4 regions of the Vibrio sp. TRT 29B02 genome follow, and region 3 is predicted to be linked to each of the others. Evidence: predicted binding sites of a transcription regulator. Region 3 holds the regulator's gene; each other region holds the start of a gene.
What was found. Region 3 encodes PurR, which represses purine synthesis genes. Its sites were predicted from a motif close to TNANGNAAACGTTTNCNTNA; they were not measured.
Positions count from the first base shown of each region.

Region 1: ACQEXT_RS19290 (uracil-xanthine permease family protein) is a predicted target of PurR. The motif match lies at 4,003-4,022, and genes of this name have one in related genera.
Region 2: purE (5-(carboxyamino)imidazole ribonucleotide mutase) is a predicted target of PurR. The motif match lies at 1,980-1,999, and genes of this name have one in related genera.
Region 4: ACQEXT_RS19525 (phosphoribosylaminoimidazolesuccinocarboxamide synthase) is a predicted target of PurR. The motif match lies at 4,379-4,398, and genes of this name have one in related genera.

Region 1 covers NZ_JBNJOJ010000040.1:22,612-30,720, forward strand. Annotated here, with positions in the region: gene ACQEXT_RS19265 (M48 family metalloprotease) at 1-1,157, shown strand, start outside; gene arsC (arsenate reductase (glutaredoxin)) at 1,176-1,520, shown strand; gene wrbA (NAD(P)H:quinone oxidoreductase) at 1,517-2,089, shown strand; gene ACQEXT_RS19280 (DUF2069 domain-containing protein) at 2,092-2,520, shown strand; gene ACQEXT_RS19285 (DUF2066 domain-containing protein) at 2,562-3,839, opposite strand; gene ACQEXT_RS19290 (uracil-xanthine permease family protein) at 4,101-5,345, shown strand; gene ybaK (Cys-tRNA(Pro) deacylase) at 5,497-5,970, opposite strand; gene ushA (bifunctional UDP-sugar hydrolase/5'-nucleotidase UshA) at 6,058-7,719, opposite strand; gene kdsA (3-deoxy-8-phosphooctulonate synthase) at 8,106-8,109, opposite strand, start outside.
Region 2 covers NZ_JBNJOJ010000024.1:1,477-9,585, forward strand. Annotated here, with positions in the region: gene aroE (shikimate dehydrogenase) at 1-304, opposite strand, end outside; gene hemF (oxygen-dependent coproporphyrinogen oxidase) at 380-1,297, opposite strand; gene ACQEXT_RS14745 (L-threonylcarbamoyladenylate synthase) at 1,319-1,876, opposite strand; gene purE (5-(carboxyamino)imidazole ribonucleotide mutase) at 2,069-2,554, shown strand; gene ACQEXT_RS14755 (5-(carboxyamino)imidazole ribonucleotide synthase) at 2,559-3,692, shown strand; gene ACQEXT_RS14760 (topoisomerase DNA-binding C4 zinc finger domain-containing protein) at 3,731-4,315, opposite strand; gene ACQEXT_RS14765 (DUF494 family protein) at 4,331-4,810, opposite strand; gene dprA (DNA-processing protein DprA) at 4,813-5,934, opposite strand; gene def (peptide deformylase) at 6,216-6,734, shown strand; gene fmt (methionyl-tRNA formyltransferase) at 6,761-7,708, shown strand; gene rsmB (16S rRNA (cytosine(967)-C(5))-methyltransferase RsmB) at 7,798-8,109, shown strand, end outside.
Region 3 covers NZ_JBNJOJ010000008.1:103,490-111,598, forward strand. Annotated here, with positions in the region: gene mukE (chromosome partition protein MukE) at 1-25, opposite strand, end outside; gene mukF (chromosome partition protein MukF) at 6-1,343, opposite strand; gene cmoM (tRNA uridine 5-oxyacetic acid(34) methyltransferase CmoM) at 1,346-2,155, opposite strand; gene elyC (envelope biogenesis factor ElyC) at 2,251-3,054, shown strand; gene torR (two-component system response regulator TorR) at 3,126-3,839, opposite strand; gene torD (molecular chaperone TorD) at 4,078-4,725, shown strand; gene purR (HTH-type transcriptional repressor PurR) at 4,946-5,953, shown strand; cyclic di-GMP riboswitch class I at 6,096-6,181, shown strand; gene ACQEXT_RS07035 (TfoX/Sxy family DNA transformation protein) at 6,314-6,910, shown strand; gene ACQEXT_RS07040 (TVP38/TMEM64 family protein) at 7,049-7,741, shown strand; gene ACQEXT_RS07045 (putative signal transducing protein) at 7,741-8,046, shown strand; gene ACQEXT_RS07050 (alpha/beta fold hydrolase) at 8,049-8,109, opposite strand, start outside.
Region 4 covers NZ_JBNJOJ010000041.1:26,424-34,532, forward strand. Annotated here, with positions in the region: gene ACQEXT_RS19500 (MBL fold metallo-hydrolase) at 1-606, opposite strand, end outside; gene ACQEXT_RS19505 (lactate/malate family dehydrogenase) at 779-1,744, opposite strand; gene ACQEXT_RS19510 (DMT family transporter) at 1,868-2,740, opposite strand; gene ACQEXT_RS19515 (glycerophosphodiester phosphodiesterase family protein) at 2,935-3,651, shown strand; gene ACQEXT_RS19520 (SulA-like leucine-rich domain-containing protein) at 3,907-4,302, shown strand; gene ACQEXT_RS19525 (phosphoribosylaminoimidazolesuccinocarboxamide synthase) at 4,493-5,596, shown strand; gene ACQEXT_RS19530 (hypothetical protein) at 5,662-6,165, opposite strand; gene ACQEXT_RS19535 (LysR family transcriptional regulator) at 6,299-7,213, shown strand; gene ACQEXT_RS19540 (YjjW family glycine radical enzyme activase) at 7,210-8,079, opposite strand; gene ACQEXT_RS19545 (YjjI family glycine radical enzyme) at 8,096-8,109, opposite strand, start outside.

The DNA.
Region 1 (8,109 bases), on a different contig from region 3:
ACATCAACGCCTTCGCGTTTTTTGGTGGTTACGTCGCGCTACACTCTGGGTTGTTTCTTCATGCTCAGAGCGAAAGTGAACTTGCCTCGGTAGTTGCTCACGAGATTGCGCACGTTACTCAGCGGCACTTAGCACGAAGCATGGAGGAGCAAGCAAGACGCTCTCCTGCAACAATGGCCGCTCTTGCCGGTTCACTTTTACTGGCTATTGCAGCACCAGAAGCAGGCATCGCTGCGATAACCGCGACAACCGCTGGTAGTATTCAAGGCCAAATAAACTATACCCGTAGCAACGAAAAAGAAGCTGACCGCTTTGGTATCAATACCCTTTCGAAAGCAGGCTTTGATGTCAACGCCATGCCGCGTTTCTTTGGGCGTCTAGCAGAAGAGTATCGTTACGCGAGTAAACCACCGCCGATGCTACTCACCCACCCACTGCCAGAAGATCGTATTACCGATACCCGAGCTCGTGCTCAAAATTATCCCGCCACAAGAGTCGATCCATCATTGGACTACCATCTCGCTCGTGCGCGAATTGTTGCCCGCTACGCTGGTATCGATGCGAAGGCTGCACAAGATTGGTTTAATCGTGTAGAAAAAAAGGCCGCTCCAAGTGTTCAGGTTGCGTTTCAGTACGGCAAAGCGTTAGTGCACCTTGATAACAAGGAGCTGGATCAAGCGAGTACGATCCTTCATAAGCTGTTTGAACAGCAACCGAACAATCGCTTCTACCTTGATGCGATGTCAGATCTCTATATTGCTCAGGGCAAAGCCGACAAAGCCGAAGCCATGCTGTTGAAAGCGTTGCAAGCCGCTCCCAACAATGCGGTGATTTCTATTAACTACGCGAATGCACTGCTTAAACAAGACAAAAATGCTGAAGCGGTAAAAGTTCTGCAACGCTATACCCATGACAATCCAAATGATGTGAATGGTTGGCACCTATTATCGGAAGCAAGCATCCACTTAGGGTTCAGCGATGAGGATCTCGCTGCGCGCGCAGAGATTCTCGCTTTGAAAGCGAACTGGAACAAAGCTATCCAATACTATACACAAGCTAGTCAACTCGCAGAGCTTGGCAGTTTAAAACAAGCAAGATACGATGCTCGAATCGACCAGCTAATGGTTCAGCGTGACCGTTTCTTAGCACTACAATAATTAAATGGAGATTACTCTATGTCAGTCGTGATTTATCACAACCCTCGTTGCTCAAAAAGCCGTCAGACTCTTGCTTTGTTGGAAGAGCGTGGTATTCAGCCAGAGATTGTCACTTACCTAGAAACACCACCAAGTGTTGACCAACTGAAGACACTGATGTCTCAGCTTGAACTCACTGACGTCCGTGACATGATGCGCACGAAAGAAGACATCTATAAAGAGCTTGATCTCAAGTCAGCAGACGATGAGACCTTATTCAAAGCGATGACCGAAAATCCGAAACTGATTGAGCGTCCAATTGTGGTTGCGAATGGCAAAGCGAAACATGGCCGCCCACCGGAGCAAGTTCTCGATATTCTATGAGCTGCCAAATCGTTATTCTCTATTACAGTCGCCACGGCTCAACACGAGCGATTGCGCGACAAATAGCACGTGGGGTGGAATCCATCCCACAGTGTGAAGCGGTACTAAGAACCGTTGATGAGCTGGAATCTTCGTACTCTGATCCCGCCGATCCAACCATCACTCTGAATGAGCTTAAACAGTGCGACGGTTTGGCGATGGGAAGTCCAGTTTGGTTTGGCAATATGGCGGCTCCGCTTAAACACTTTTGGGATAAGACCACGCCTTTGTGGGTATCTGGGGATCTCATCGATAAACCAGCTTGCGTATTTACTTCCTCCTCCAGCATGCATGGCGGTCAGGAGACAACGCTGCAAAGCATGATGCTGCCTTTGCTTCACCACGGCATGATGATCTTAGGCATTCCCTATTCTGAGCCTAAGCTTCATTCTACACAGTCAGGTGGCACTCCCTATGGGGCTACGTCGGTGAGCACTTCTAACTCGGCACTCAGTGACGATGAAATAGAACTCTCTCAACAACTTGGCAAGCGCCTCGCGCAAACCGCTTTAAAAATGAAGGACCACTAAATATGCAAGAGATGCAACCCACAACAAAGCTGTATCGTCTGTTGGCCTTGTTTGGCAATCTCGCACTGTTGGCATGGATCGCACTGTGGCAGCTCTCTTTGTCGCCCCATCCTCATATTGGCAGTACAACATTGGCGATAGCTTGGGCAATCCCACTCTTGCTTCCCCTCCCCGGCATTTTGGCCGGTAAGCCATACACGCACGCTTGGGCCAACTTTGTTCTTATGCTCTACTTCCTGCATGGTTTTACCATTCTCTATATCGATGATGGGGAACGTTGGCTGGCGGTGGTCGAGTTACTTCTGACTACCATTGCATTCTTTGGCAACATTCTTTATGCCCGTACAAGAGGTAAAGAGCTAGGGATGAAATTGAAGCGCTTATCTAAAGTCGAAAAAGAAGAAAAAGCCCGATTTGAGGCAGATAAATAGAAATAAAAAAAGGGTCTGAATAATCAGACCCTTTCTTGCTGCTATTGAATAACAGTGGCACTGCCGTCGTTGACCGTTTTATCCCCTTCAGCATCAAGGCCCGGCTCAGTCTCTGGGACAGGCGCAACGTACTGATAAGGCTTACCCTGCCATTCAAAGACTAGAATCATCTCTGTCGCAATCACTTCTGGCTCTGGGGTCACTTGAGCCTCAGGCGATACAACGGATTCAGTTTGAACGACAGAGTCGCTACTTTGAGTCGCTGAATCTGCCCCGAATTCGCTATCCACTGGTGGTGCTTGTGGTGTCAATACTTGCGGCATATCCGTCACGCTTTCACGTTGAACGAGATCACCAAGACGGCGGACTTCCTGTTCAAACTCTTGCTCAGTCGAAAGCAGATGAACATTGAAGGTCACTTGGTTGCCCTGAATTTTCAAGATATCAATGGACGCCACCGAGCTAAGCTTCTTGAGCTGGTTCTCTAGTGTGAAGAAGCCAACCGCATCATTTAGTTCTGTAAAACGTACTTTAATTGCTTGTGATGACTCACTTGCAACCACCACGGCACTCTTCTTCGCGTAGTAGTCACTGATTTGGTTGATCATTTTGTCAGCCGCATCCGAGCCGTTATTTGAGCCGGACAACGGAGCTTGGCGCGTCACGCCAATACTTGCAGGTTTTTGATCGTATAAGGTCCAACGAACACTGTTACCTTGAGCTCGAACTACCAACACCGCATCGACTGGGTAGCGCTGACTGGCTTGACCGACTGGCTGAATGAATCCACCCCACAGATCTGAAACAGCAACACCTGTGATATCGTCAAAATCACCGACAGGCACCGTTAGCGGTAAGCCTCGTTTCTCGGCTTGAGCCTGCATTTGAGTAAGTACTGTAGAGCTAGAGTGTTCCCAAATAATGTTTCTATCGGCCGGCCCTTCTTCAACCAACCACACTAATAAGTTCGCGCGCGCTGCTGGCCAAATCGGTAACTGAGCCTGACTTAGTAAAGAACGAATATGCGGAGCACTAAAGCCCATACGCAATGTTTGTTCACCATTCGCCTGACCATAGCTCAGTTGGGCTAGATATTGGGCACTTTGCTGTAGTGCTTTTTGAACGACAGGATTGGAAATCGCTTCACGATCACCCGAGGCTTTTACAATCACCTCTTTCATACCTTCTGCACGAGCTTGAGCATCGGCATTCTCAACCGTTTGGTCTAGAACAACTTCAGTACGGTATAGGTCAACATTGGTCAGAGCCATCGCTGGTGAAGCCATCATTCCCAAAACGAGCAAAGCTAATTGGCGCATACACTTCCTAACATCAGTTTTTTTACACGTTAAAGGTCGATGATAAGCAACTATCGGGGTCGGAGCAACTAAAGGTCTAGGATATCGTCGTCAAACTCGACTTTCTCGTTTGAATACATAGTGGCCATCTATGAGTAATTCGCAAAATATTTGATCGAGTTCAGATTGCAAACGTTTGGCATAATGCTAAAATCCCGCGAATTTTATTTTTGTCGAGTGATTTACATTACTCGTCGCTTCGCTACTTAAAGGAATGACAACATGAAAAATGCCATTCAAGGCGTTCAAATGCTCTTCGTCGCGTTTGGTGCTCTGGTTCTCGTACCACTACTGACAGGCTTAGATCCAAGTGTCGCACTGTTCGGAGCCGGTGTCGGTACCCTACTTTTCCAAATGATTACTCGCCGTAGCGTTCCTATTTTCTTAGCCTCTTCTTTTGCTTTTATTGCACCTATTCTTTACGGTGTTCAAGCATGGGGCGTTCCAGCAACCATGGGTGGCCTAATGGCTGCTGGCTGTGTGTATGTAGCGATGGGTGCTTTGATTAAAGTTCGTGGTGTTGAAATCATCCATAAGCTTTTACCACCCGTTGTTGTCGGTCCTGTGATCATGGTTATTGGCCTTGGTCTAGCGCCTGTAGCAGTGAATATGGCACTAGGTAAAGTGGACGGTGCTCAAGTGATTGATGCGAACGCTTCACTGGTTATCTCTGTGGCTTCACTCCTTACAACTATCGCTCTAAGCGTTTTCGCTAAAGGCTTTTTAAAGCTGACTCCTATCTTAGGCGGTATCGTTGTAGGTTACTGTTTGAGTCTCGGCTACGGTATTGTTGACTTTACTCCTGTTCATCAGGCAGCTTGGTTCGCACTACCTAACTTCACTTTCCCTGAGTTCAACATTAACGCTATCCTATTTATGATTCCTGTTGCCATTGCCCCTGCGGTAGAACACGTGGGTGACATGCTAGCAATCTCAAATGTGACTGGTAAAAACTACGTCAAGAAACCAGGTCTACACCGTACAATTACTGGTGACGGTATTGCGACGATTGCCGCCTCTATGGTTGGCGCTCCACCAAATACAACCTACTCAGAAGTCACTGGCGCCGTCATGCTAACTAAAGCATTCAATCCAGTGATAATGACTTGGGCTGCAATTGCAGCGATCGTTTTGGCATTGGTTGGTAAGTTGGGCGCGGTTCTACAAACTATCCCTATGCCAGTAATGGGCGGCATCATGATTCTGCTGTTTGGCTCAATTGCTACTGTCGGCTTGAATACACTAATCAAAAACAATGTTGACCTACATAAATCACGTAACCTAGTCATCGTCGCCATCACTTTAGTGTTTGGTATTGGCGGTATGGCTTTCGGTGTTGGCGAATTTAGCCTTCAGGGTGTGAGCCTATGTGGTATCGTTGCGATTCTTCTTAACCTATTGCTACCAAAAGATCTTGGCGAAAACCATGTTGTGGATAACGCCCAGATGGAAGAAGAAGTGAAATAGACTCAAGAGTCGAGAGTTAAAGAAATTGAGAGGGTTGGCGTTTTTCGCCAACCCTTTTATTTAGACGGACGATTATTCAATCCTGTCAGCACAAGAGCTGCCGGCCATTTTTGCAGTCACAACGGCAGACCTTCGCCTCACGACCAACTTACTAAATACATAACTCAACAAACTGAGCACGAGTCAGCATCGCCAAATCACGGGGAGCCAACTCTATTTCCAAGCCGCGCTTACCAGCACTGACACACATGGTCTCTTGCTCTTCAGCACTAACATGAATAAACGTTGGTAGAGCTTTCTTTTGCCCCAACGGACTGATCCCCCCCACCACATAGCCAGTCGTTTTCTGAGCAATGTCTGGATCGGCCATATCTGCTTTTTTCGCTTTCGCCGCTTTGGCTGCCAACTTTAGATTAAGTTTTTGATCGACAGGGATAATTGCTACAGCCAAATTCTTAGCTTCACCGTTGAGACTAAATAGTAGTGTCTTAAAAACTTTGGCTGGATCTTGGCCTAGCACTTCCGCAGCCTCTAGGCCGTAGCTATCAGCTCGAGGGTCATGTTCATATTGATGAATGGTGTGTGCGACCTTTTTCTTTTTCGCGAGATTGATTGCAGGAGTCATACTCCCTCCTGTTCTGGTATAGAAACAAAAAGCGCCACTCCGAAGAGTGGCGCTTTAGATTAAAGATAATAATCCGTTGTCGTCAACTTACTTATAAACAATCTCACCTGAAGGTGCATATTTGTTTACGTCTACAGGGCTATTTGCTTGTAGGTACTCTTTTAGCACTTCAGCGTCAACGAAACCTGTGTTCACGTAACCTGGATGATCACTTACTTTAGGGTAACCATCACCACCAGCTGCGTTGTAGCTTGGTACTGTGAAGCGGTAAGTTTCGTCGAGACGAAGCTGTTTACCACCGATGAATACGTTAGAAACTTCACCGTTCGCCACTGTCATAGAGATGCCAGCGAACTGAGCGTAAGCACCAGAATCCACAGGTTTAGTCGCTACTACGTTTAGGTAGTCCAGCACTTCTTGACCAGACATATCTGTGTAAGTCAGGATGTTGGCAAATGGCTGTACAGTGAGTACATCTTTGTAAGTCACGTCGCCTGCTTCGATTGAGTCACGAACACCACCAGAGTTCATCACTGCGAAGTCCGCTTTAGCACGCTCCATGTGAGCAGTTGCAATGAGACGACCTAGGTTAGTTTGCTGGAAGCGAACTACGTTACGGTCACCTTCAAGCTTACCGTTTGTCTCAGCGATCTTAACGTTTAGCTGAGCTTGGCCTTGCTCTTGGTATGGACGTAGGAAATCAAGAAGCGCTTGATCTTGCGCGATTTCATCTTCGATAAAGACGCGTTCTTTCTTACCGTCAATTTCAACTTTCTTCTTCAGGTTAACTGGGATTAGATCGTAGCTCACCATTTGAAGCTCACCGTTACGGAATTCGTAATCAGCACGACCTACGTATTTACCCCACTCGTGAGCCTGAACAATGTAAGTACCGTTTTGCATGTCTGGCTTACATTCGTCAGAAGGTTTGAAGTTTTTCTTCACAACGTTTGGCGCTTCCATACATACTGGCTCTTGCGAGTGACCACCAACGATCATGTCTAGAGAACCTTCGTCTAGGTAGCGAGCTAGCGCTACGTCACCCGGTGCGTTTACGCCACGTTTGCCATCTTCATAGTGACCCATGTGAGTAACAGCGAAGATCAGATCTGGTTTCTCTGTTTTCTCAAGTTCAGCGATCAGTTTCTTCGCTTCTTCTTTTGGATCGCGGAAATCGATGCCACCAATAAATTCTGGGTTACCGATTTTTGCAGTGTCTTCAGTAGTTAGACCAATAACAGCAATCTTGATGCCTTGCTTGTTGAACATCTGGTAAGCCTGGAACATACGTTCGCCAGTCTTTTTGTCGTAGATGTTCGCTGAAAGCATTGGGAAATTCGCCCACTCTTTCTGCTTGAATAGCACCTCTAATGGGTTATCGAACTCGTGGTTACCTAGTGCCATAGCATCGTAACCAATTTTGCTCATACCTTTGAAATCTGGTTCCGCATCTTGTAGATCAGACTCTGGCACACCCGTGTTAATATCACCACCAGATAGAAGTAGCGAGCTACCGCCTTCAGCTGCGATTTCAGCGCGAAGTTCGTCAATAAGAGTCTTACGAGCAGCCATACCGTACTCACCATATTTGTTCTGCCAGAAACGACCGTGGTGGTCATTCGTGTGAAGAACTGTCAGCTTATACGTTTTATCTGCTTCCCACTCGTGTTGTGGTGCTGTTGCACAACCAGCTAGAGTTGCCAGAATTGCTGCGCTAATTGCGCTTTTTACGATCAGGCCTTGCTTCATTGTCATACCTTTTGAACTTTTTGGGTTTCCACTGCTTTTTATTACTGCTCTGTATGAATAGACAGACTTGAAGATTAAAGTGCTGAAAGAGCAGTAAAACTTGAACTAGTTTAAATTAACCACACTTACCTGACAGCCTGATTTCATATTTATGTAGGATAGATCACCATAATCCGCTATCGAATGTGTAACAAATCATCAAAGTTGCATTTGATTTATCAAATGATCACAAGCAATCGTTTGTCTGTGAGATAAGCCCCGTGCTTGCAATGGTGTGACGGTTAGCGTTTACTCAACACATAGTGAAAACATGATCAATAATCCTATGCTTTTGAGATAAAAAAAGGCTGGTTCAACAACCAGCCTTTACAAAAAACTTCATCGACTTAT
Region 2 (8,109 bases), on a different contig from region 3:
CAATGATTTCTCCATCATCCAGCTTCTTTAAGGTATTGACCGCACCAGCGAGTTTCGCTCGCTCAGTCAGTCGTGTCGCGAATTGGTAAGCATCTTCTTTGAACGGCACTGTCACATTGCACCCTTTGCCGCCAGTAGAAAAAAACATCTTTGCGGCACTGTTAAATTCACCAACAGGCGCAAGCTCTGCTGTGTAAGTAAGAGACTGGTTAGTCTGGCGAGCAAATAGAGTATGAATAAAAGGGGATTTACTGTGTCCAATGGGATTACCAAAAACGGCATAACGATCTATTTGCTGTGTCATATCCTTACCTGCAGAAATAAAAAGGGTCAACTAAGTTAAGTTGACCCTATCACTATCTATATAAGGAAGAAAGCCTTACCACTCTCTTGGTTTAAGGTAATGATCATAGAGCTCCGCTTCCGGTGAGTTAGGTTCAACTTGATAAGCATACTCCCAACGCGCAAGCGGAGGCATCGACATTAGGATCGACTCAGTACGGCCACCACTCTGAAGGCCAAATAGAGTGCCACGGTCAAACACTAGGTTAAACTCAACATAGCGACCTCGGCGATATAACTGGAACTGACGTTCACGCTCGCCGTATGCAGTCTCTTTACGACGCTCGATAATAGGCAAATAAGCTTGAGTATAACCTTCACCGACCGCCTTGATGTAATCAAAGCACTTGTCGAATTCCCAATGGTTGAGATCATCAAAGAACAAGCCGCCAACACCACGAGTTTCATCGCGATGAGGGAGATAGAAATATCGGTCACACCAAGCTTTATGTTCTGGATAAACTTCGCTACCGAATGGGGCACACACTTCCTTAGCCGTATTGTGCCAGTACTGAGCATCTTCTTCGAATGGGTAGAATGGCGTTAAATCGAAGCCACCACCGAACCACCAGATAGGGTCTTCACCCTCTTTCTCGGCAATAAAGAAACGTACATTAGCGTGAGAGGTTGGTACATAAGGGTTATTCGGGTGCATAACCAAAGAGACCCCCATCGCTTCAAAACGACGCCCAGCCAGTTCAGGACGATGCGCTGTTGCTGAAGCCGGCATCTCTTTCCCTTCAACGTGGGAGAAGTTAACTCCACCTTGTTCAAATACCGCACCATCTTTCATGACACGAGTACGGCCGCCCCCGCCCAATTTCTCTCCAGGTTCACGGTGCCATGCATCTTCGACAAACACCGCTTGTCCATCAGCCTCTTCCAACTGCTGACAAATTGAATCCTGAAGTTTCATTAAAAACTGCTTAACCGCTAGTTTATCTATGGCTGACATACGACTTCCTTAACTGCAGGGTTATCCCTGTCTTAATACTTGTGAGGTTTTAGCATCGCGAATCTCACTGGGTTTATTACGCCCCCCTGTTTCCCCCTCCAAGACAGCAACCAATTGGCTACCCAATTGCTGGTAGACTTCATCAGTCGTCATACAAGGTGGCTGACCGGTCAAGTTCGCGCTGGTAGAGGTTAACGGCTTTCCAAATGCATTACACATCTTTTGTACCAAAGGATGATCACTCACACGAACTGCAATCGAATTATATTGACCGCAAACCCAGACAGAGACTTTATCGCTACAAGGCATGATCCAAGTTACCGGTCCGGGCCAACTTTGCTTTACTTGCTCTAACTGCTTTGGCGTCAACTGAGATTCATCAATATAAGGCAGCAACTGCTGATAACTTGCTGCGATGAGAATCAGCCCTTTGTCCTTTGGTCTCTGTTTGAGTTTTAGTAGCTTATCAATGGCTTGAGGATTATCGGGATCGCATCCGACCCCAAACACGCCTTCGGTTGGGTAAGCGATGACTTCACCATTACGCAAAGCGCTGAGCGCCTTATCAAAGTTATCCACCAAATCACTTCCTATTAATCATCAATCCGCACAAGTGTACAAATATTCGCAACCACACACTAAAGCTATTTGTCGACAAATTCATAGGCGTCGCTTTCAAACCCAACGCAAACGTTTGCTTCGATCGAAAATCCCCGTATAATGCGCTCAAATTATTTGCTCACTATTCTATGTGCTTTGAAGGAGTTTGAGATGAAAGTCGGTATCATCATGGGTTCAAAATCAGATTGGCCAACAATGAAGCTAGCCGCAGAAATGCTAGACAAGTTTGGCGTTGAGTACGAAACCAAAGTTGTGTCAGCGCACCGTACCCCTCAGCTTCTTGCAGATTACGCAACCACCGCAAAGCAACGTGGGCTAAAAGTGATTATTGCTGGCGCAGGTGGCGCAGCACATCTACCAGGTATGGCGGCAGCCTTTACATCTCTACCTGTACTGGGTGTACCCGTTCAGTCTCGTGCACTGAGTGGATTGGATTCACTGTACTCCATCGTTCAGATGCCGAAAGGGATTGCCGTTGGTACTCTTGCTATTGGTGAGGCTGGCGCAGCAAACGCAGGCATTCTCGCCGCTCAAATCCTAGGTACTCACGATGAAGAAATCATGGCGAAAGTGGAAGCTTTCCGTCGTGAGCAAACTGAAACCGTTCTAGCAAACCCAAATCCAGCAGAGGATTAAGTCGATGCATGTTTTAGTGTTAGGCGCAGGCCAACTGGCGCGAATGATGTCACTTGCTGGTGCACCTCTTAACATTGAGATCTCTGCCTACGATGTCGGTAGTGAAAATATTGTTCACCCACTAACACAAGCTGTTATTGGCCACGGGTTGGAAAATGCGATCGAAAAAGCGGATGTCATCACCGCAGAGTTTGAACATATTCCACATCCTATTCTTGAGATCTGCGAGCAAAGCGGAAAGTTTCTCCCATCAACACAAGCGATTAAAGCTGGCGGCGATCGTCGACTTGAAAAGTCGCTTCTCGATCAAGCGGATGTTCGCAATGCTAAGTATTATGTGATCGAGACGCGCGAAGATTTCGATCAGGCTATCGACCATGTCGGTATTCCAATGGTGCTCAAGAGTGCGCTAGGTGGCTATGATGGCAAAGGTCAATGGCGTTTGAAAGAGATGGCTCAAGTAGAGCAAATCTGGACTGAGATGGCTGATTGCATTGCGGCAACGCCTACACAAGCGATCGTTGCAGAACAGTTTGTTCCTTTCAACCGAGAAGTCTCTTTGGTTGGTGCTCGTGGTAAAGATGGTTCAATCGCCGTCTACCCACTCGCAGAGAACATCCACACAGACGGCGTGCTGACTCTCTCAACCGCGATTGCAGATACTGAACTGCAAGAACAAGCAAAGGCGATGTTTACTGCGATCGCAGAGCGACTCGAGTATGTGGGTGTATTAGCGCTGGAGTTTTTTGATGTCGACGGCACCCTGCTGGTCAATGAAATCGCGCCACGAGTACACAACTCAGGTCACTGGACTCAACAAGGTGCAGAAACCTGTCAGTTTGAAAACCATCTACGTGCAGTGTGTGGCTTACCACTTGGCAGTACAAAACTGATCCGTTCGACCTCAATGATCAACATCTTAGGTGAAGATACACTACCAACAGAAGTGCTTGCGATGGATGGGTGTCATATCCACTGGTACGGCAAAGAGAAACGTGCTGGACGCAAGATGGGACATATCAATGTCTGTGGTGACTACAACGGTGAACTTCAACGCAAATTATGCGCGCTGGCCAACCTGCTTGATAAGCAAGCTTTTCCTGCGGTGCATGAATTTGCCGAGCACTTCTCGGAATAGAGAATAAGAAGCAAAAACGGCGCTTTATGCGCCGTTTTTTATTGCTCTGATTGGGTGTGATGACATTTACGATTTGCGCACTGGCGCTTATTGCCACTGGCGAGTTTCTTCTCGACTAATAGTGGATAACCACATTGCTCGCAACTGCCTGCAACTGGGGGTTGATTCACGGCAAACTTGCATTTTGGATAGTTGTCACAAGCATAAAAGAGTTTGCCAAAGCGCGTTTTACGTTCGACAAGCTGTCCTTTATGGCATTCAGGACAAGTGTACGTTTGTGGCGTGTGCTCTTGTTTTGGCTTTTCGAGCGACTCAATATGTTGGCACTGGGGATAGTGACTGCATCCAATGAACATGCCATAGCGACCCTGACGCAAAACCAGTTCATTACCGCACTCTGGGCACGCTACACCTAACTCTTTAACGATATGGCCATCATTTTGATGCAATGGCTTAATGTAGTCGCAGGCCGGATACTGGTTGCAACCGAGAAAAGGACCATGCCTACCATGACGAAGCTGAAGTTCACCCTCACGGTGCTGTTCCTGACACTTAGGACATGCTTGATGCTCTAACGCATGTTCATGGGCAGAGAACAACTGATGATCTATTTTGTTACTCATATCTACTCTTGAAGATTAATGCAGAATACCTTGCTCTTTGGTATACAACAGCTCTTCCATAAGCGTATAAGCATTTTCATTACCTGGCACATTAAATAGCACCATCAACACAATCCATTTCAGATCGTCTAACTCAAACTCATCAGTTTCTAAACCCATAATACGGTCGATAACCATTTCACGAGTTTCTGTCGTCAACACATTAACCTGCTCTAAAAAGGTTAAAAAACCACGACATTCAAGGCTAAGACGTTCACACTCTTTAGCCGTATAAATACGAGTTGAGTTTGAAGTGCTACACACTGAAATCGCCGAGTGAGTTTCACTTTGCTGCAGTGCTGCTAACTCTTCTAGCCAGACGAGAGCTTTGTATATGTCTTTTTGATGAAAACCAGCGCGAAGAAGCTCTTCTTCTAGCTCATCTTGATTGACCTGTAAATCTGCATCGCTATGGATGTAGGTCTCGAATAGATACATTAGGATATCCATCATCATAGCTAGCCCCTCCCCTTAAGAATATAGCCACCACAAACTGCAACAACATGCCCTGAGAGCTCAAGCTCCAAGAGCTGCATCATGACTTCCTGCACAGGTATATTGGTCCTGTTTGCAAGAATATCAACTGGTGTAGCCTTACTTCCTACGTTAGCTAACAGCTGAGGAAATGGCAATTGTTCTTTACCACCAATTTCATTGAATAGCTCATTTTGAATCGGAGGCTCACTTTTGTTAGACCACTGCAAAAGCGTTTCTACTTCACTCACAATGTCATCCACCGTTAATACCAAGCAAGCCCCCTGTTTAATTAGAAGGTTACATCCCCTCGCGTTCACATTGTGAATTGAACCTGGCAAGGCAAACACTTCTCGCCCTTGTTCAAGAGCGTAACGAGCAGTAATAAGGGAACCACTCTTTTCCGCCGCCTCGACAACCAAAACACCAACAGAAAGGCCACTAATTATTCTGTTACGACGCGGAAAGTGTGCCGACTTTGGTTTGGCATGAGGATGCAATTCAGAAACTAGCGCGCCTCCAGCATCAAGAATTCGACCCGCCAAATCACGGTGGCGTGTAGGATAAACGGTCTGTAAACCACACCCTAGAACGGCAAGAGTTTGTCCGCCCCCCTGTAGAGCACCATCATGTGCGTATCCATCGACCCCAAGCGCTAGCCCACTGGTCACAGCTAAACCCTGCTTCACCAAATGCTTGGCAAATTGACGAGCCGTATCAAGCCCTTCATGACTGGCGGATCGACTGCCCACTATCGCTATTTGAGGTTGCGACAAGCTCTCAACACTCCCTTTAACAAATAAAATTGCAGGTGAACCTGAAGCCTGTTTTAAAAGTTCGGGATAACCTTGATCAAGTAATGTGACGATGTGGTTATTGCCCATCTGCGCCTGCCAATCAAAACACTGCTCTACGTCTTTCCGTGCGCGATGGTGAAGATAGTCAACCTGCCTGTCGTTCATTCCTAGAGCTAATAAGGCAGTCGCTTTAGAGGTAACGATATTGATGGGAGAATCGTATTCCAATAAGCGAGTAAAGCTCTTAGAGCCAATTCCGGGAGTAAAATACAGTGACAACCAAGCACTGAGTTCTTCATCAGATACCACTGCTATTCCTTGATGTTTTACAAGCTTGCCTTAGGGGTACGTAGGCAGCTTGAAGTTTAAAGATTTCCTACCCCGTAAATATGCACCAAGCACTCAATCACTTAACAAAACCACCACAATTAGCAGCTCTAGTTGCGTGGTTGTGTCATCGACATCACTCGCTTCATGAACAAGAAGCGACTCAAAAAGCCGCATTGATGCTGTCATTTGAGATGTAAAATGTCTAGAATTGAGCCAACAAGGTTTATCCTGATTTGGCACAGTTCAACATTCGAGTGTATATGTCTGTATTACAAGTATTAACATTCCCAGATGATCGCCTGCGCACAGTGGCAAAGCCCGTAGAAGCAGTGACACCTGAGATTCAAAAGTTCGTTGATGACATGATTGAAACCATGTACGACGAAGAAGGTATCGGCTTGGCTGCAACCCAAGTAGATTTCCACCAACGTATCGTTGTTATCGATGTTTCCGATACCCGTGACGAACCTATGGTTCTGATCAACCCAGAAATCATCGAAAAACGCGGTGAAGATGGCATTGAAGAAGGCTGTCTATCGGTTCCTGGCGCACGTGCACTTGTGCCACGAGCAGCTGAAGTAACGGTAAAAGCACTTAATCGTGATGGCGAAGAATTCACTTTTGAAGCTGACGATCTATTAGCTATTTGTGTTCAGCATGAGCTTGACCACTTAGAAGGCAAACTTTTTGTAGATTATCTTTCGCCTCTAAAGCGTAAACGCATCCAAGACAAGCTTGCGAAAATTAAACGCTTCAACGAGAAAAATACGAACGCTTAATCGCTAACTAATAGAAGGAAGGTACCTTGAGCAAACCTTTAAAAATTGTTTTTGCTGGTACTCCGGATTTCGCCGCCCGTCACTTGGCGGCGTTGTTGTCTTCGGAGCACGAGATCATTGCTGTTTACACTCAACCAGATCGCCCAGCGGGTCGAGGTAAGAAGCTGACAGCAAGCCCAGTTAAAAATATCGCTCTTGAGCATAACATTCCGGTATATCAGCCAGAAAACTTCAAATCAGATGAGGCGAAACAAGAATTGGCAGAACTGAATGCCGATCTCATGGTTGTGGTTGCTTACGGTCTGCTTCTGCCTCAAGCGGTACTCGATACACCAAAACTCGGTTGTATTAACGTTCATGGTTCAATTCTTCCACGCTGGCGTGGTGCGGCTCCGATTCAACGTTCTATTTGGGCGGGCGACAAAGAGACTGGCGTGACCATCATGCAAATGGATATCGGCCTTGATACTGGCGATATGCTAAAAATTGCCACTCTACCTATTGAGGCTAACGACACCAGCACATCAATGTACGAGAAGTTAGCAGAACTTGGTCCTCAAGCTTTGGTGGAATGCCTAACAGATATCGCGAATGGTACGGCTGTGGCAGAAAAGCAAGACGATGAACTGGCAAACTACGCGAAAAAACTCAGCAAAGAAGAAGCTCGTATCAACTGGAATGATGAGGCTCAACACATCGAGCGTTGCGTCCGTGCGTTCAATCCTTGGCCAATGAGCCACTTTGATGCCGCTGAAAATAGCATCAAAGTTTGGCAAAGCCGTGTTGAAGAGCAAACTTCAGCGAAACCTGCGGGCACAATTTTGCAAGCAGACAAGTCTGGTATCTATGTCGCGACAGGCAAAGGTGTACTTGTCCTAGAACAGCTACAGATACCGGGTAAAAAAGCCATGCCAGTACAAGATATTCTTAACTCTCGTGCAAACTGGTTTGAAGTGGGTAGCGTACTTAGCTAGTCCCCATTCGAGCTCAGTCATTATCATTGGGCTCACTATTACGAACTTTTCGAGAGCAGAGATGCTCTCGCACCATTAAGGTACTCAACATGAATGTTCGCGCTGCTGCAGCCAACGTCCTATTCCAAGTGGTCGACAAAGGTCACTCTCTTTCGAGCGCACTCCCTGCGGCTCAACAAACTATCAAGCCTCGTGATCACGCACTATTACAAGAGATTTGTTATGGTGCACTACGTTACCTCCCACGCTTGGAATCCATTGCCAACGAGTTGATGGATAAGCCACTCAAAGGTAAACAACGTGTCTTTCACCACCTGATTCTGGTCGGTATCTACCAACTTAGCTTTATGCGTATTCCCGCGCATGCGGCGGTAGGTGAAACGGTAGAGGGGACAAACACT
Region 3 (8,109 bases):
ATTCATTAGTATCGGTCGATGACATTTGCTTGTACCTTTGCACCAAAATCGTTTATCGCCTGCCAGTCTGGCTGAATTGCCTGATAATCTGACTCGGAATAGCCAAGGCGTACTGCTTGGTCGATAACAATTCGTGCTAAATCAAAATGATGAGTCTGCGGATGCTGAGCTAGGTAATCGCGTAGCACGATACCAAGATCAATGGCGGTACCCTGTTCTTTATGAACTCGGAGCATATTGCCAATGCGTTCTGCCAATTCATCATTGACCTGTTGGAACTCTTCGTATTCTACCTCTAGCGGCACTTGGCCTGTGACTTCATCATCGCGAAGTACTAGAGCTTCATCACGAAGGTCAGTTAGACGCTCAGCATCTGCATAAGTCAGATACCAAGGCATATCGAAATAATCTTTTATCGATTGACGTAAACGCGAACTAAACGCTCGGTTCTTATCCATATCAATCGCGGTACGGATAAACTTGTGGACGTGACGGTCATAGCCAATCCAAAGGTCAATCGCTTGTTGACCCCAGCTTGTGATGCGGTCAAGTTTCATTTGCAGTGCGAACAGTGTTTCGGCAATAAATTCGAGTTCATCATCACCGTACACCAGCTCTTGAATATCAAGAATCTGAGTTTGCAGTTCATCACCCGCCGCTTGGAGCGTATCTTGCAACTCTCTAAGCGTGTTGGACGTTTCAGACAGCAGCGACTCACAGTTGTTTATCGCATCTCGCCAATCTTTGTTCAGTAGCTCCGCAATTTGAAGTTTGACCGACTGTTGCTGCTCATCCATCACACGTTGGTTCAAGTCGATTTGGTCAAAAATCTCTCCCACCGAGTATTTTAAGACTCCGTAAACATTCTTGCGCCAATGCTCAGGTGTGCCACCCTGACGTGCAGACTCAATCGCTTTCGCCATTTCATCTGCAACCATAGATAATTGGATAGATAATTTAAGCTTAGAAAATTCTCTGTGGCGAACGTAATAGTCAGTAATACCGATCGCGAGAGGCGATAAACGGTAAATACTTGCTCCGTCGTTAATTTCACTGGTAAAGCGGCTGATTAGTCTCTGTTTCACCATCTCATTAATGGCGTTGTTTGCACGGAACGCAGATGCATCCCCTGTTTCTTCGAATAATCGAGTCACTATGGTAAACGCATCATGCAGTTCACCTTCACCTAACTCTTCATCGAACCTTTCGTTACTGAGCACAGCAATAGCGATCAAAAATGCCAAGCGCTCTGTGGTCAGATTCAATGAGAAATCGTGCTGTTTTACCCAGCCGACCAACTCGTCGATCGGCTGCTCTGCAGCATTTAGAGTCATCTCACTCATTGTTAGTCCTGCTTATCTTTCTTTTTCGCCCATACATGTATGTATCGGCCTAACGAGAGGTATGGCTCTTGTCTGCACAATTGTCTTTCTAGTGCCAACACATCTTCATACTGGTAGTCGCCCATATACTCCATATTGCCTATGTAGTCACTAAAACAACGAATACCAGATTTACCGCAAATTGAAAAACCAGCGTCTTCTATCCACTGATATACCTCTTCGGGTTTTAAGCCTTTTTGCGGTTGTAATTTAAAACGCTTACGATGCGGCATCCCGTCAAGAACATGGGGAATATTGCCACATACAACATTCTTGTAGACCAGCCCATGGTGGTTATAAAACATGATGGAAGCCATACCACCAGCTCTCACCTGCTCAAGCACTTTTTCTAATGCCGGTTTCGGGTCTGCCAACCACTCCATGACTGCATGAAACAAAACGATATCTACTTGAGTGTCGAGATGTTGATCAATCGATTGGACTGGCGAATGAATGAAGCGATACTGCGCAAGCAGTTCATTATTTGCAATATCCTGCTCTGCTAATTGCAGCATTTCAGAAGATAGATCACATAACGTGACGTGATGTCCGAGTTTAGCAAGCTTTTGTGACATTTGTGCCAAGCCGCCCCCGGCATCCAGCACATTCAGTGGTTGTTTCGCCCCATCTACGGCATGAAGTATCTGTTGAAGATCTTCCCAAACAATGACTTGACGAATCTCGCCTTTGTCAGAACCGTAAATATTTTTTGCAAATTTGTGGGCAATATCGTCGAAATTGCGGTCTTCAGTCACAGCAGCTTGAGTTATCATGTCTAATCGTGCTGCTATTCTGTCACAAGAAAAGCAGGAATAAAGAGGCTTTCTCTTAAAATATAATCAATTGATGTTTTTTCGGACTATTTCGTATGTTTGAGCTGAAAAAAGTTGTGTCTTCTTTGCTAATGCCCTTGCCGGCCCTGCTCATCATTGGCCTATTCGGGCTAATGTTGATCATGTTTACTCGAAAGCAGAAGACAGGTTGCTTTGTTGTTCTATTCTCTTTTATTGGCATTTTCCTGATCGCCTTCCAACCCGTTTCATCTCGTCTATTGATGCCACTAGAGCGCCAATATTCGGCGTTTTTCCCAGTCGATGAGCCCATCGATTATGTTATGGTTTTGGGCAGCGGCCACGTTGTCGACGATAAAATACCACCAACATCTGAGTTAAGCCGTTCTGGTTTGATGCGCCTCACAGAAGGTATTCGAATTTTACGCATCTACCCAGGCGCCAAGCTGATCTTATCTGGTTACGCCGCAGGTTCAGAAGTGAGTAATGCACGAATGATGGCCAAAGTCGCGCTCGCACTTGGTGTGTCTAAGTCCGACATCATTTTGCTTGAAACAGCAAAAGATACGTGGGAAGAAGCGCGACAAGCAGCAGCTTTTGTGACAAACAAAAAGCTGGTTGTGGTGACTTCAGCAAGCCATATGACGCGCGCACTGAATGAGTTCCACTCAGCAGGTTTAAAACCTTATGCCGCTCCAACTAACTACTTAGCGCATGAGAATGTAACCGAGTTCTGGGCCAAATATGCGCCAAAAGCGGTCTACCTCGAGCAAACTGAACGTTATTGGCACGAGACATTGGGTCGTATTTGGCAGACGCTTCGAGACTGGGCGTCAGACTATGAAGAGAAAGCTTTGCAGGCTTCAGAGAGCAACGTTTAGCAACTTGCTGTCATCACTGTAAAATAAAAACCGAGGCAAATGCCTCGGTTTTTTTAATTCATCTAGAGCGACTAGTCGCCTGCAAACATATAACCTTCGCCATGAACCGTCACAAAGATCTGAGGGTTCTTTGGATCGAATTCCATTTTCGCTCGCATACGTCTTATCAGCACATCAATGGTACGATCGTTCGGTGCGTCGACACGGTGGCTAATCATGTTGAGAATACGCTCACGGCTCAATACCTGATTAGGGTATGAAGAGAGTGCAACCAGCAATTCATACTCAGCTTTAGTGAGTTTTACTGGCTCTCCATTGCGACTTAATGCACGTCGTTGAACATCAAATGTCCATTCTCCAAAACGTACTACATTGTCGTCTTGCTGCGCTGCGTCTAGTGTTGCAGATGCGTTGCGGGCAGAAGAGATACGCCACAATAAGTTTTTAACTCGAACCAAAAGTTCGCGTAACTCAAACGGTTTGGTGACGTAATCATCTGCGCCCATTTCTAGGCCAACAATTTTATCGATGCTATCCGTGCGTCCTGTTACCAGGATAATTCCAATGTCAGATTGACTGCGAAGTTCGCGCGTTAGCATTAATCCATCTTCACCAGGAAGATTAATATCTAACATCACCAAATCAATCGCATTGTTTTGTAGCGTATGACGCATCTGCTCGCCGCTTTCAGCCTCACTCACGTTATAACCTTCGTTCTTAAAGTAACCAACGAGTTTGCTACGCGTGACTGCGTCATCTTCTACAACTAGTACATGATAGCTCATCTACACCACTTAATTTACATTGGGAATTGCTCTAAAATTGTATTCTATTCATAAATAGTAACATTTCTAGTAATTATCACTTTAAAACTAAGAAAGATGATTTTTTCTTGATTCAAGACAAAAGTCACCCACTCATTAACATTCATTCATAATTGATGGTAACTTATCACACAAGCCGTTATCCCTATTCATTTCTATTGGTTAAACTAGTAGATAGTTATTTTAGGAGTTGAACCTAATGCAAGAAATTAAAGCATTTAATGAGAAACGTGCCGAGATTTACTGGTGGCTATCAAGCCTGTTTGCCAATGAGCTTACTGAGGAAAATATCGCGCAGTATCATTCCGCTGAAATCCGCGCGTTTTTGACTGGTTTGGGTGAAAATGCCGCTTTAAAACCTGCAATTGACCGTGTCACTGATGCGCTCAATCGCTTGATGGATCGTGAAGATGCTCAATTGGAACTCGCCGCAGATTTCTGTGATCTATTTTTAAAGTCAGATAGAGACTCTGCCCTTCCTTATGCCTCTATGTACATTGGTCAATCGGGATTACTCAACGACACGCCAGCTAAAGAGATGGAAGAGCTCATGGCGAAACATGGGGTTGCAGTTGAAAAAGATCTAAACGAGCCAGCCGACCATCTTGCAATCGAACTCGACTTTCTTGGCAATCTTATTATTCGCTCAAATGAGTTGGAACAAGAACGTCATTTAGAAGATGCGTTAAAAGAGCAAGAAGCGTTTATTCAGCAACACCTATTGAGTTGGGTTCCGAAATTTTCAGCCAAGTGTCAGACACTCGATGACTTCGGCTTTTACTCTGCAATCGCCAGCCTTACTAGCGCTTTCTTAGAGCTAGATTGCAGCTATCTTGCAGGCGAGTAAAAAAACGCACATTGTGAGCTCAAACCTACAACTTTGACGTTTTTTGTTTGCTCTCTGAGAGTTTGCGGTCTAGAATCGTGACCGCAAACGATAAAAATGAACGATTCAAATACAAACCGCTAAATAAGGGCGGTTTTTGTGTTTCTGATACTTTCTGCCAGACTATTTTATTCTACACTTGAATATATTTGCTTGGCAGTCATCGACAGGACAAAACCTTATGGCCACTATTAAAGATGTTGCTCGCCTAGCCGGTGTTTCAACAACCACTGTGTCTCACGTAATTAATAAAACACGCTTTGTTGCTGAAGCTACTCAAGAAAAAGTAATGGAAGCGGTGAACGAGTTAAACTATGCGCCAAGTGCTGTTGCGCGTAGCTTGAAATGTAACACGACTCGTACAATCGGTATGTTGGTCACCCAATCAACAAACCTATTCTTTTCAGAAGTGATTGATGGCGTAGAAAGCTACTGCTACCGTCAGGGCTACACGCTTATCTTGTGTAATACTGGTGGCATCTACGAGAAACAACGCGACTACATCCGCATGTTGGCAGAGAAGCGCGTAGACGGCATCTTAGTCATGTGTTCAGACCTTACTGAAGAGCTGAGCGAAATGCTCGATCGCCATAAAGATATCCCTAAAGTCGTTATGGACTGGGGTCCTGAAAGCTCGCAAGCGGACAAGATCATTGATAACTCAGAAGAAGGCGGCTACCTAGCAACAAAATATCTGATCGAACGTGGTCATAAAGATATTGCCTGTCTAAGTGGTCACTTTGAAAAAGCCGCCTGTCAGGAGCGTATTCGTGGTTTCAAACGCGCGATGAGTGAAGCAGAACTTTCGGTGAATGAAGATTGGATTCTTGAAGGCAACTTCGAGTGTGATACCGCCGTACTCGCCGCAGACAAAATTGCAGCGATGGATAACAAGCCAAGTGCTGTGTTTTGTTTCAACGACACAATGGCATTGGGTTTGATGAGCCGTCTACAGCAAAAAGGCATTCGAATTCCTGAAGATATGTCAGTCATCGGCTATGACAATATTGAGCTGGCTGAGTACTTCTCTCCACCATTAACAACTGTCCACCAACCAAAACGTCGTGTTGGTAAAAACGCATTCGAAATCTTGCTTGAGCGGATCAAAGATAAAGAGCATGAGAAGCGTATTTTTGAAATGCACCCTGAGATTGTTGAACGAAATACCGTCCTTGATTTGAACAAATAGTTCAAATCGTTCGCTTAGCCGGTAGCACATTATTGGCTAAGCGGATAATTCACCTCTTTTTACTGAACCAAGATCACACTTATTCCATTTCGGCGTGATGTCCTACGCATATTTTATTTATGCTCTAAATGTTCGAACAATGCCACGAACAGGGCAAACCACTCCGAAAGGGTGGGACGCAAAGCCTCCGGCCTTAAACATGATATGTCTGGTAGCGGGGTTGCCGATGGTAAATATGCACTTGTCATACACGAATTACTAACGGTTGTATGACGCCTTACTTACAAAGTACCTGCATTATTTTGCTAATCTCTCGGACCTGAACTGGTGGCGTATAACTATACACCGAGAATAAACAGCATGGATAAACCAATACTAAAAGACTCAATGCGATTATTTGAGCAACTTGGCTACATCAAGTCTCGTTCAATGTTTGGTGGCTTTGGCATTTTTGCTGATGACACGATGTTCGCACTCGTGGTCAACGATAAACTTCACGTTCGTGCAGACGCAGAACTGGCTAAACAATTTAAATCTCAAGGACTCGAGCCTTACGTTTATAAAAAACGCGGATTTCCCGTTGTAACGAAATACTACGCCTTGTGTCATGACTGGAGTTCAGATACCAATAAAACCTTAGAACTCGCCAAGCTTGCACTTGATGCGGCAAACAACGAGAAGAAAACTCAATCGCAAGCGAAACCAAGTCGCCTCAAAGATTTACCGAACTTACGATTAGCTACTGAGCGTATGCTCAATAAAGCAGGTATCGAAAGTGTCGAAAACCTTGAAGAAACCGGCTCAGTTAACGCATTCAAAGCCATTCAGTCTACTCACTCTTCTGACGTTAACATCGAGCTACTTTGGGCATTAGAAGGTGCGATCAATGGCACTCACTGGTCCGTCATTCCTCAAAATCGACGCCAAGAGCTGCTCAACGAGCTTAGCCATCACTAACAGATAAGTTATCGAATCAATAAAGAGTCAGCCTTAGTGCTGACTTTTTTCTTATTTGTGAAATTTACTGCTTGCTTTCCCTTTCTAGTCTATTAACACTTTAATTTCGCTAGCTTTGATGTTTGATGGAGATGTTGTATGAGTAAAAAACTGATTTTGGGCGTTGTGTTCATCCTTGTTGTTGTATTGCTAGCCCTTAATTTTGGACAGTATCTCACTCTGGAAAACGCTAAAGCTCAGCAAGCCGAGCTCGCTCTATTTATCGCAGATAACTTCGTTGTCGCGGCCGCTAGCTATTTCTTGGCCTATGTCACCATCACCGCCTTTTCTGTTCCGGGTGCTGCTGTGGTCACACTATTGGGAGCTGCCCTATTCGGTTTTTGGACAAGCTTAGTCCTTGTCTCTTTTGCCAGTACCATTGGCGCAACTCTGGCTTTTTTAAGCAGCCGCTATCTTCTTAGAGACTGGGTTCAAACGAAGTTTGGTGACAAGTTGTCATCAATCAACCAAGGCGTTGAACGTGACGGATCATTTTATCTATTCTCGTTACGTCTAATTCCTGTTTTTCCGTTCTTTTTGATCAACCTATTGATGGGGCTAACACCGATTACGACTTTACGATTCTACTTGGTGAGCCAGTTAGGTATGTTGCCAGGCACAGCGGTATACCTCAACGCGGGTACCCAGTTGGCGCAGATTGAACACTTATCCGGTATCGTTTCTCCAAGTGTGTTGGCTTCCTTTGCCTTATTAGGTCTTTTCCCTGTTGTCGCTAAGTGGATAATGGCCAAACTCAAATCGACGCCTTCAGCATCAAACGGAAACGTGTAATGCGTCTCTACTCAGCGACAACACCACCTGAAGCACATATCGTTTGTGAGTTATTGAAATCACAGCAAATCCTTTGTGAGGTGCGGGGCGAAGGTTTATTCGGTTTACAGGGAGAGCTCCCTTTTGGTGAGAACAGTGAACCGTATATTTGGCTATTCGATGTTCAACAACTCGCTCAAGCACAAGCAATCATTGCCGATTTTAAGCGTGCTGAAAGAGGAGTAAGCTGGCGGTGTAGTGAGTGTAGTGAACAAAACGAAGCTCAATTCGGTTTGTGCTGGAAGTGCGGCGCCTGTATGCCCTAACTCTATTTGGCTTCGATTTGCTGCTGAATAAAGGCTATCGAGTGTTGGTTAAATTCATCAGGC
Region 4 (8,109 bases), on a different contig from region 3:
CGGCTGGAGATTGTAGATACGCTTAATCGAAGCCCGATATTTATTTGGATGGAAGACGGGAAACGGTGAGATAAGATGTTTTTTGACTTCGACCATCAGATCGGCGACATACAAAATTCCTTTCTCTTGGTGATGCAGCGAAAGGTCTCTATCGGTGTGCCCCGGTGTTTCGAGCACGGTCCAATCTTCAAAGCCAGGAATCATTTCACCATCTGAAAGCTCAATATCAGCGATCAGCTTTCGTGAATACCACAAATTTCTCCGCGGTTTGTTTTTACGTCGCGCAACCCAACGCGCCAGCATAATATCGGTCAAATGCATTGCAAATCCGCTCACCCCGCCATACCAATGATGATCTCGTTTTGCCGACACTATCTTACACCCTGTAATCGATCGTAGCTTATGCGCTGCGCCCGCATGGTCTGGGTGCATGTGTGTCACTACCACTGCGGCTAGATCACTAAACGGGCGTTGCAACTCATGAGTAATAAAATGTTTGAGATACGAAATATCAGCTCTTGATGCACCATCTAGTAACATCAGCTTTTTTTCATACTCCACCAGATAAATTTTTTGGATATAGCCATCTAAAGCATGGATCTTCATAGCCGCTAAACATTTAACATTGCATTTACATTCAACTTATCAGGCTTATCACTATTGCAAAGAGTATTAGCTCTAATATGTGACGTCACAGATGCCTTTGACCAACAAATTTGAGCGATACAAACACAAAAGCGCGGAATTCACACCGCGCTCTCATATCAATGCCCTTGACTCAGTGTGCTTTGCTGGTTGATAAGCCAGTCATCTTAGCCACCTGCTCTACGACGGTATTCACTTGCTGGGCAATCTGCTTGAGTGTCTCCATCTCTTCGTCACTAAACGGATGTTGCAAGATCGCTTCTGCACCATTTTTACCCACCACCGTTGGCAAACTCAGCACGACGTCTTTCAGGCCATATTCTCCCTTGAGCAAGGTAGCAACAGGCAAGACAGAGCGTTCGTCAATCATCAACGCTTGTATGATTCGAAATACGCTGGCGGAGATACCGTGAGTGGTATTTTGCTTACGTTTGAAAATCTCATACCCTGCCTGCTTGACCGACTCTAGCAGTTCGTCAGCACAGATCCGTTCAATATGGTGGGTATCACAATAGTAATCCGCGGGCTGACCAGCGATAGAAATGAGACTTTTGGGTGTAAAACAGTGGCTACCATGCTCACCCAGCACATAGCCAAATACGTTCTTGGGATCGAGATTGACACGATTGCCGACAATACTCATCAAACGGGCGGTATCAATAACACAGCCACTACTGATCACTTTAGAACGCGCGAAATGGGTATTGGTGGCGATAAAGTGAGCCACGACATCACATGGATTACTGACCACGATTAAAGTCGCGTTAGGCGCTACGCGTTCAACTTCTTTGGCAATCTCAACACCAATGCGGGTATTGATTTCAGCCAGATCGATACGTGTTTGTCCTTGTTTGATCTGAGCACCTGCGGTAATCACGACGATATCAGCGCCAATGAGAGTCAGATAGTTATCCGTCGGGACTAAATGGGTGTTTTTTGAAAACGTCAAAGCGGCTGTGTGCCTAAAATCAAAGACCTCGCCTTCTGCGCGTTGTAAGTCTTTATCCAGCAGTACAAGCTCACTGATACTTCCTAGTGTCAGAAGGTAGTTACATACGCCTACCCCTACAGAACCAGCACCAATCACACCGATTTTCATTTATCTTTCCTTGTTAGATCTGTCCTATAACTTTGGATTGTACTAACAATTTCATCAATGATGCTAATTTAATTTTACCTATGAAATAAATATCAGATGTTTAATCTAAATATCGCGTAAAGACTAGACACGTCTCTTAAATAGCCGCCCATCTGTGCGATAGAATATCAGCGACACCAAGATCAGCCCACAACCGATCAACTTATTGCCAGACAACTGCTCACCATACCAAACAATACTGAGAACCACAGTCCAGATTGGCTCAAAGAGCATGATCAACGCCGCGTTGGCTGGATTACAACCTTTCTGACCTAAAGTTTGCATCACGTATCTCAAACTGGTTGCTAACAAGGCGCTCAGTGCAAACCATCCCCAAATGGAAGCGTCCACACTTTCAGGGAAAGTTTCGAACATCATCGACATAAGCAGTGCAATCACGCCAGTAACAAATAGCTGGATACAGGTCAGCAACAACACTGGCACCTTGCGGGCGAGCTGACTGTTAACGTTGAAATGCAGAGCAAGTAAACACGCATTGGCCAAAAACCAAAGCTGACCCGCAGAGCTATTCCAACCATTGGTTAACGACAACATCGCCAAGCCAGCTACTGCTATAGGCATAGAAATCCAAAATGCTCGTTTCGGTCTATCTTGGTAAAGAACCCAAGCAATAATAGGGACAATAATCATCGATAGGCTGACGATAAACGCCCCTTCGCCCAATGTCTCACTGATTGAAATCGCATAGACCCAACTCAGCAACGCGAAAGACAGTATCACCCCTCCTCCAACCGCCTGCCCAATAAGAGCAAGCGTCAATTGGCGAAAACGCTTAACACATAGAGGAAGTAAGCAAACCGACGCGACGAGAAAACGCAAGCCAACGAACCCAAAAGGCGGCAAACCTTGAATCGTCTCTTTGGAAAAAATCCACCCCAGCCCTGCGAGTGCTGTTGTTGCAAATAGTATCCAGCCAGCTTTATTTTCAGCGTTCAAATTCAAGTTCTCTTTCTCGTTATTATCGTTATTATCGTTATTATCGTTATTATCGTTATTATCGTTATTATCGTTATTATCGTTATTATCGTTTTGATAGTGTCAGATTTATTGAACAGAAGCTATTAATTATCTACTCATCTTCACCACTTCATACTAAGCTATCACTCTGAACTATTTGAGGATTATTCGATATGATCATTGTTGGACACCGAGGTGTCGCCGGACATTTCCCTGAAAATACACGTTGCAGTATTGAAGCCGCCATCGCGCTAGGTTTGAAATGGGTAGAAGTCGATATTCAACCAACCAAAGATAACCAGCTAGTTGTCTGTCATGACCACACCATCAACCGTTGCAGTAACGGTCGTGGCCGCGTTGATCGCTATACGTTGGATGAACTCAAACAATTTGATTTTGGTCGTTGGTTCGACCGCAAGTTTGCCAACCAGACAATTATGACACTCAATGAACTGCTCAATTTAGCTGTAGAGAACAAGCTAAAACTTAATTTAGAGGTCAAAATCGATCGTCACGATCCAATGCTAGTTTGTCAGCTCCTCGCTAAAGAGCTAGGCAGCAGCCAAGCCACAACTGAAGACATTGTCCTATCGAGCTTTAACCACGACATTGTGCGTTGTCTGCACCAACTTATTCCCGAGTACAGACTCGCCGTGTTGTGTGATCGAGTAACGACTAAGGTGGAACGTTTACTTAAGCAAGTCTCTGCTTTTAGCTGCAACGTTAACTATAAATTTCTTAACAACAGCAAGATTTATCGGCTCCAAGCGGAGGGGTTTCAGGTGTGGAGCTATACGGTCAACAATCCAAAATCATTGCGTCATCTATCGAAGCTCGACGCCATTTTTAGCGACTTTCCTCAACGCTTTCTCACGCATAATCCTCAGTAGTAACCTGTACAGTGTTATCCACCACCACTGGATAACACTGGCTATGTGAGTGCGTCAGCTCACAATTTTCATTTTAGCTCTCACGCCCAAAAGCATTCCAAAAACCAAACAAAACCATTAAATATCAAAGACATAAACCAAAACCACCCTCTATGACTTTGTTTTTATCGTATAAAAATCCCACAAAAATGCTTGCTTCTTATTTGGATTAAAACTACTGTATACACATACAGCATGTATAAAGGAACAGTGATTATGATTCAGGCACAAACTCAGACTTCAGCGTTTTCAAAATATAATGTTCTTGCTCAACCGACTCAGCCGATGAACATCGATGACACGACGTTAAATCGCCTAGCGGGTCTTTCCAATCAAAAGCAATGGATTCTGTTTACTGCTGAGTGCCCTCGCCCGAATTATGATCAGTTCGCTTCTTGCCATGTAAGCTGCAAAAAGATTATTCAGATGAAACCTTCACAGACCCAGTCTGAATTCGAAATCGTCATTAAGGCGATCCAATCCGGTAATGCCAGTGCTGTCGTTGCCTCTAACAATCTTTCTACTGTTGAGCAAAGCCTACTTTGTGAACATGCTCGTCAGTATCAATGTGAAGTCTTCTTCGTCGAAGGAAGAGTGAACCAATTTCACTAATCAACACTGCCAATCGCCCCTCTCTGAGGGGTTGTTTTTTGTTAATCTCAGCTCATTTTGCTTGCAACATAAAAAAATAAGCAAACGTTTGCTTTTTCTCTGGCAGCACAGAATAGTTCTGGTATGATGCGTTGGATATCGGCTGTCGCGAATGGCAGTCGCCCACCTTGCTAAAGATAGGAATGTCGAAATGAGTCTCGCTGATCAAGTTCTTGCCGTAAACGATGATCTCCCAATTCGTACTGATAAACCCGTTCACAGTGGCAAAGTCCGTTCAGTCTATTGGCTGACGGAAGAAGACAGTAAACGCCTTATTAAAGAGAAAGGCTACGATGTTGCCCCTGATGCACCATTGGCTATCATGGTGATCAGTGACCGTATTTCTGCTTTTGATTGTATCTGGCATGCTGAAGGTGGATTAAAAGGTGTTCCTGGTAAAGGAGCGGCTCTAAACGCTATCTCCAACCACTGGTTTAAGTTGTTTAAAGACAACGGGCTTGCTGACAGCCATATTCTAGATATTCCGCACCCATTTGTTTGGATTGTCCAAAAAGCCAAACCAATCATGATTGAGGCGATCTGTCGCCAATATATTACTGGCTCAATGTGGCGTGCATACGAAAAAGGCGAGCGTGAATTCTGTGGAATTCAACTACCAGAAGGGCTAGAGAAAGATAAGCCGCTTCCTGAGTTGCTCATGACACCGTCGACAAAAGGCATTCTTAAAGGCATCTCAGGTGTACCTGAAGCTGACGATGTTAATATTACTCGTAAAAATATCGAGGATAACTTCGCTGCCTTTAACTTCTCTAAAGCAGAAGACATCGCACTTTACGAAAAATTACTTCGTGAAGGTTTCGTGGTTATCAGCAATGCACTTGCCGAAGTCGACCAGATTTTTGTCGACACTAAATTCGAATTTGGCTACGTGACTGACGCAGCAGGTAACGAAAAGCTCATATACATGGATGAAGTTGGTACACCCGATTCATCACGAATTTGGGATGAGGAAGAGTACAATCAAGGTCGAATCGTCGAGAACTCAAAAGAAGGTTTCCGCCAATTCCTACTTAATTACTTCCCAGATCCAGACATTTTGCTCAACAAAGAGCGAATGGATGAACGTGAGGCTTTGGCTCGTGACAATGCGTTACCATTAGAATCACTGATCGATATTTCAACGACTTATCTAAGCATTGCCGCTAAAATTACTGGCCAAGAGATCAAACTAAGTGACAATCCGAAGCAGGAAATCATCGATATCCTTTCTCGCGATTACGGGCTGATCGACTAGATAAGCCATCATACGCAAAAGCCCCGCTCAGCAATGAGCGGGGCTTATTAATCACAGCTCAAACACTATTTGTCTTTGCCTTTGTCACCTTTATCTTTACTGCCTTTATCTTTGCCACCCTTATCTTTACCACTATTGTGGTTGCCCTTATCGCCACTTTTTCCTTTACCAGATGTTGGGCTCGCTTGTTCTGACTCATCGTCGCTGCCTTTCAGCGTTCCCGTCCCATTTCCTGGGTTAGAGTACTTAGCGTGAGCATTTAGCTCTTCTTGGGTGACGAACCCATCCTTGTCTTTATCAAACGATGCAAAGGCACTGAGTTTGTTTCTACCATCAGTACCATCGTCTTCAGATTCCTCTTCTTCCACCTCATCATCATCTCGAGTTCCACGGTACTGGTTAAATTCTTCTGCTGACACTTTGCCATCACCGTCTGTGTCCATCACACTCAGTTCTGGAGGTGTTTTGGTGCGATTGTTATCATCGCCATTTTCAACCTCTTCTTCGGCAAAAAGATTAAAACTTACCAGTGTCACTAATATCACTAACCACTTTAGTCCTTTAAACATGCCTCTATCTCCTCTGTACTTCCCTGTTAACATTTTAGTTTACTGATACTATTGTGCATGATTTGCTTACTTCCCTATCAATTGGCGTCATTAAACGTTATAACTAGCCACTCGCGTCAGTAACGGTAATAAAATGGACTACATCGCGCTCTCCCGCATCAGCTTAAAACACCTTACGGTTTTGCATGTTCTTCTCAGCACACACAGCGTCACTAGCGCTGCACATGTTCTTTGTGTCACCCCGTCGAGCGTAAGCAAAACATTAAGCCAATTAAGAACGCAGCTGAACGATGACCTTTTCTACCGTGACGGTGGTCATTTAGTTCCTACCCCATTCGCGTTAAGCATTGCCGTTGAGATCCATAAAATTCTCTCCAGCATGAACGGAATTCTTCATCAGGGAGAGTTTCAGCCACAAGAGTTTGAAGGGACACTGTCGCTCTCAATGCGCGAAAGTACCTTTGAGTTATTTGCCGCTAAAATTGCCCAAATTTCCCGCCAGTTAATACGCACACATGGTATCCATGTCTTCGCCAAAGAGCAGCTTAGCTTTGAAGCGCTTAACCGTGGCCAAGTGGATTTCATGATTCTACCGCACGACACCAGTCAGCCGCCGACTCGCAGTAGAGAATTGATGTGGCAGCAAATCGCCTCGGATGAGATGGTCTGTTTGATGAGCGCCGATCACCCTCTCGCTGACAAATCGCTCTCTATTGATGGTTACCTCGCTTATCAGCATATCGGTATATTGGATAAAGACTTATCTGAGCCCTATTTTGAACAGAATCTTACTCAGCAACACGGCTCACGGAAAATCGCCGTTTCAGTCGCTGATTTTGGTGCCGCCGCCGTGTTGTGCCACCATACAGACTACCTACTGACATGCTCAAAAATGTGGGCTGAAAAAGCCCTACAAGCGCAGAGCTTAGTGAGTAAACCTCTACCCTTCGAATACGGCAAAGTGGCTTATAGCCTAGTTTGGAATCAAGCAAGCTTAAATGATCCAGCGTTAAATTGGCTCCATAGCCAGCTAATCAGTGGGGATTAGGTATAAACCGTCGGCAGTGTAATCGACTGAGTAATCTTGCCCGCTAGCCGTTGATGAAAGCGAGTCATCTCTGATTGAGAACATTTCTCCCAACTGAGCGCTTCGCCAACTACACCGTGATGCTGAAAAGCGTTGAGACGGATAACGACGTCATCCGGCAGCGCGTTAATCAGCCTAGTGACATCATTCAACTGGCTATCTAGGTCGCTTTTACCGGGTATGTGCAGTAACCGTAGTTCGTATAGTTTTCCGATCCTGGCTAGATACTTTATCGATGCAATCACCCTGTGATTTGACCGACCGACTAGCCACTGATAAGTCTCATGCTGCCAAGCTTTTAGGTCGATCATCACCCCATCCAACCAAGGCTCCACACGCTGCCACCCCGATTCATTGAGGTAACCATTACTATCAATAAAGCACGTCAGATGCGTCAGCTCAGGATCCGATTTCACCCGCTCAAACAGCTGTGCAATAAAGGGAAGTTGTAGAGTCGCCTCTCCTCCCGATACCGTAATGCCGCTAATGAAATAACGCTGCTGCTTGATTAATTCAACCACCTCAGTGACGCTGTAACTGTGAATTTTGGGGCTCGACTTATGGGGACACACATCAATACAGTGATCGCATTGTGTGCATAATGATTCATCCCACACCACCTTGTTACCCTGATCAAAAGAGAGAGCTTGAGTTGGGCAGCCCGACACGCAATCGCCGCAATGGTTGCAGTGATTGATGGTATGCGGATTGTGACAGTTTTTGCAGTTGAAGTTACATCCTTGCACAAAGATGACCAGGCGATTGCCCGGTCCATCTACACAAGAAAAATTCAAGATACGGCTGATAAGAGCGTGTTTCTCATCCATATGTTAGAACATCTCATTAATAGGTCGGTG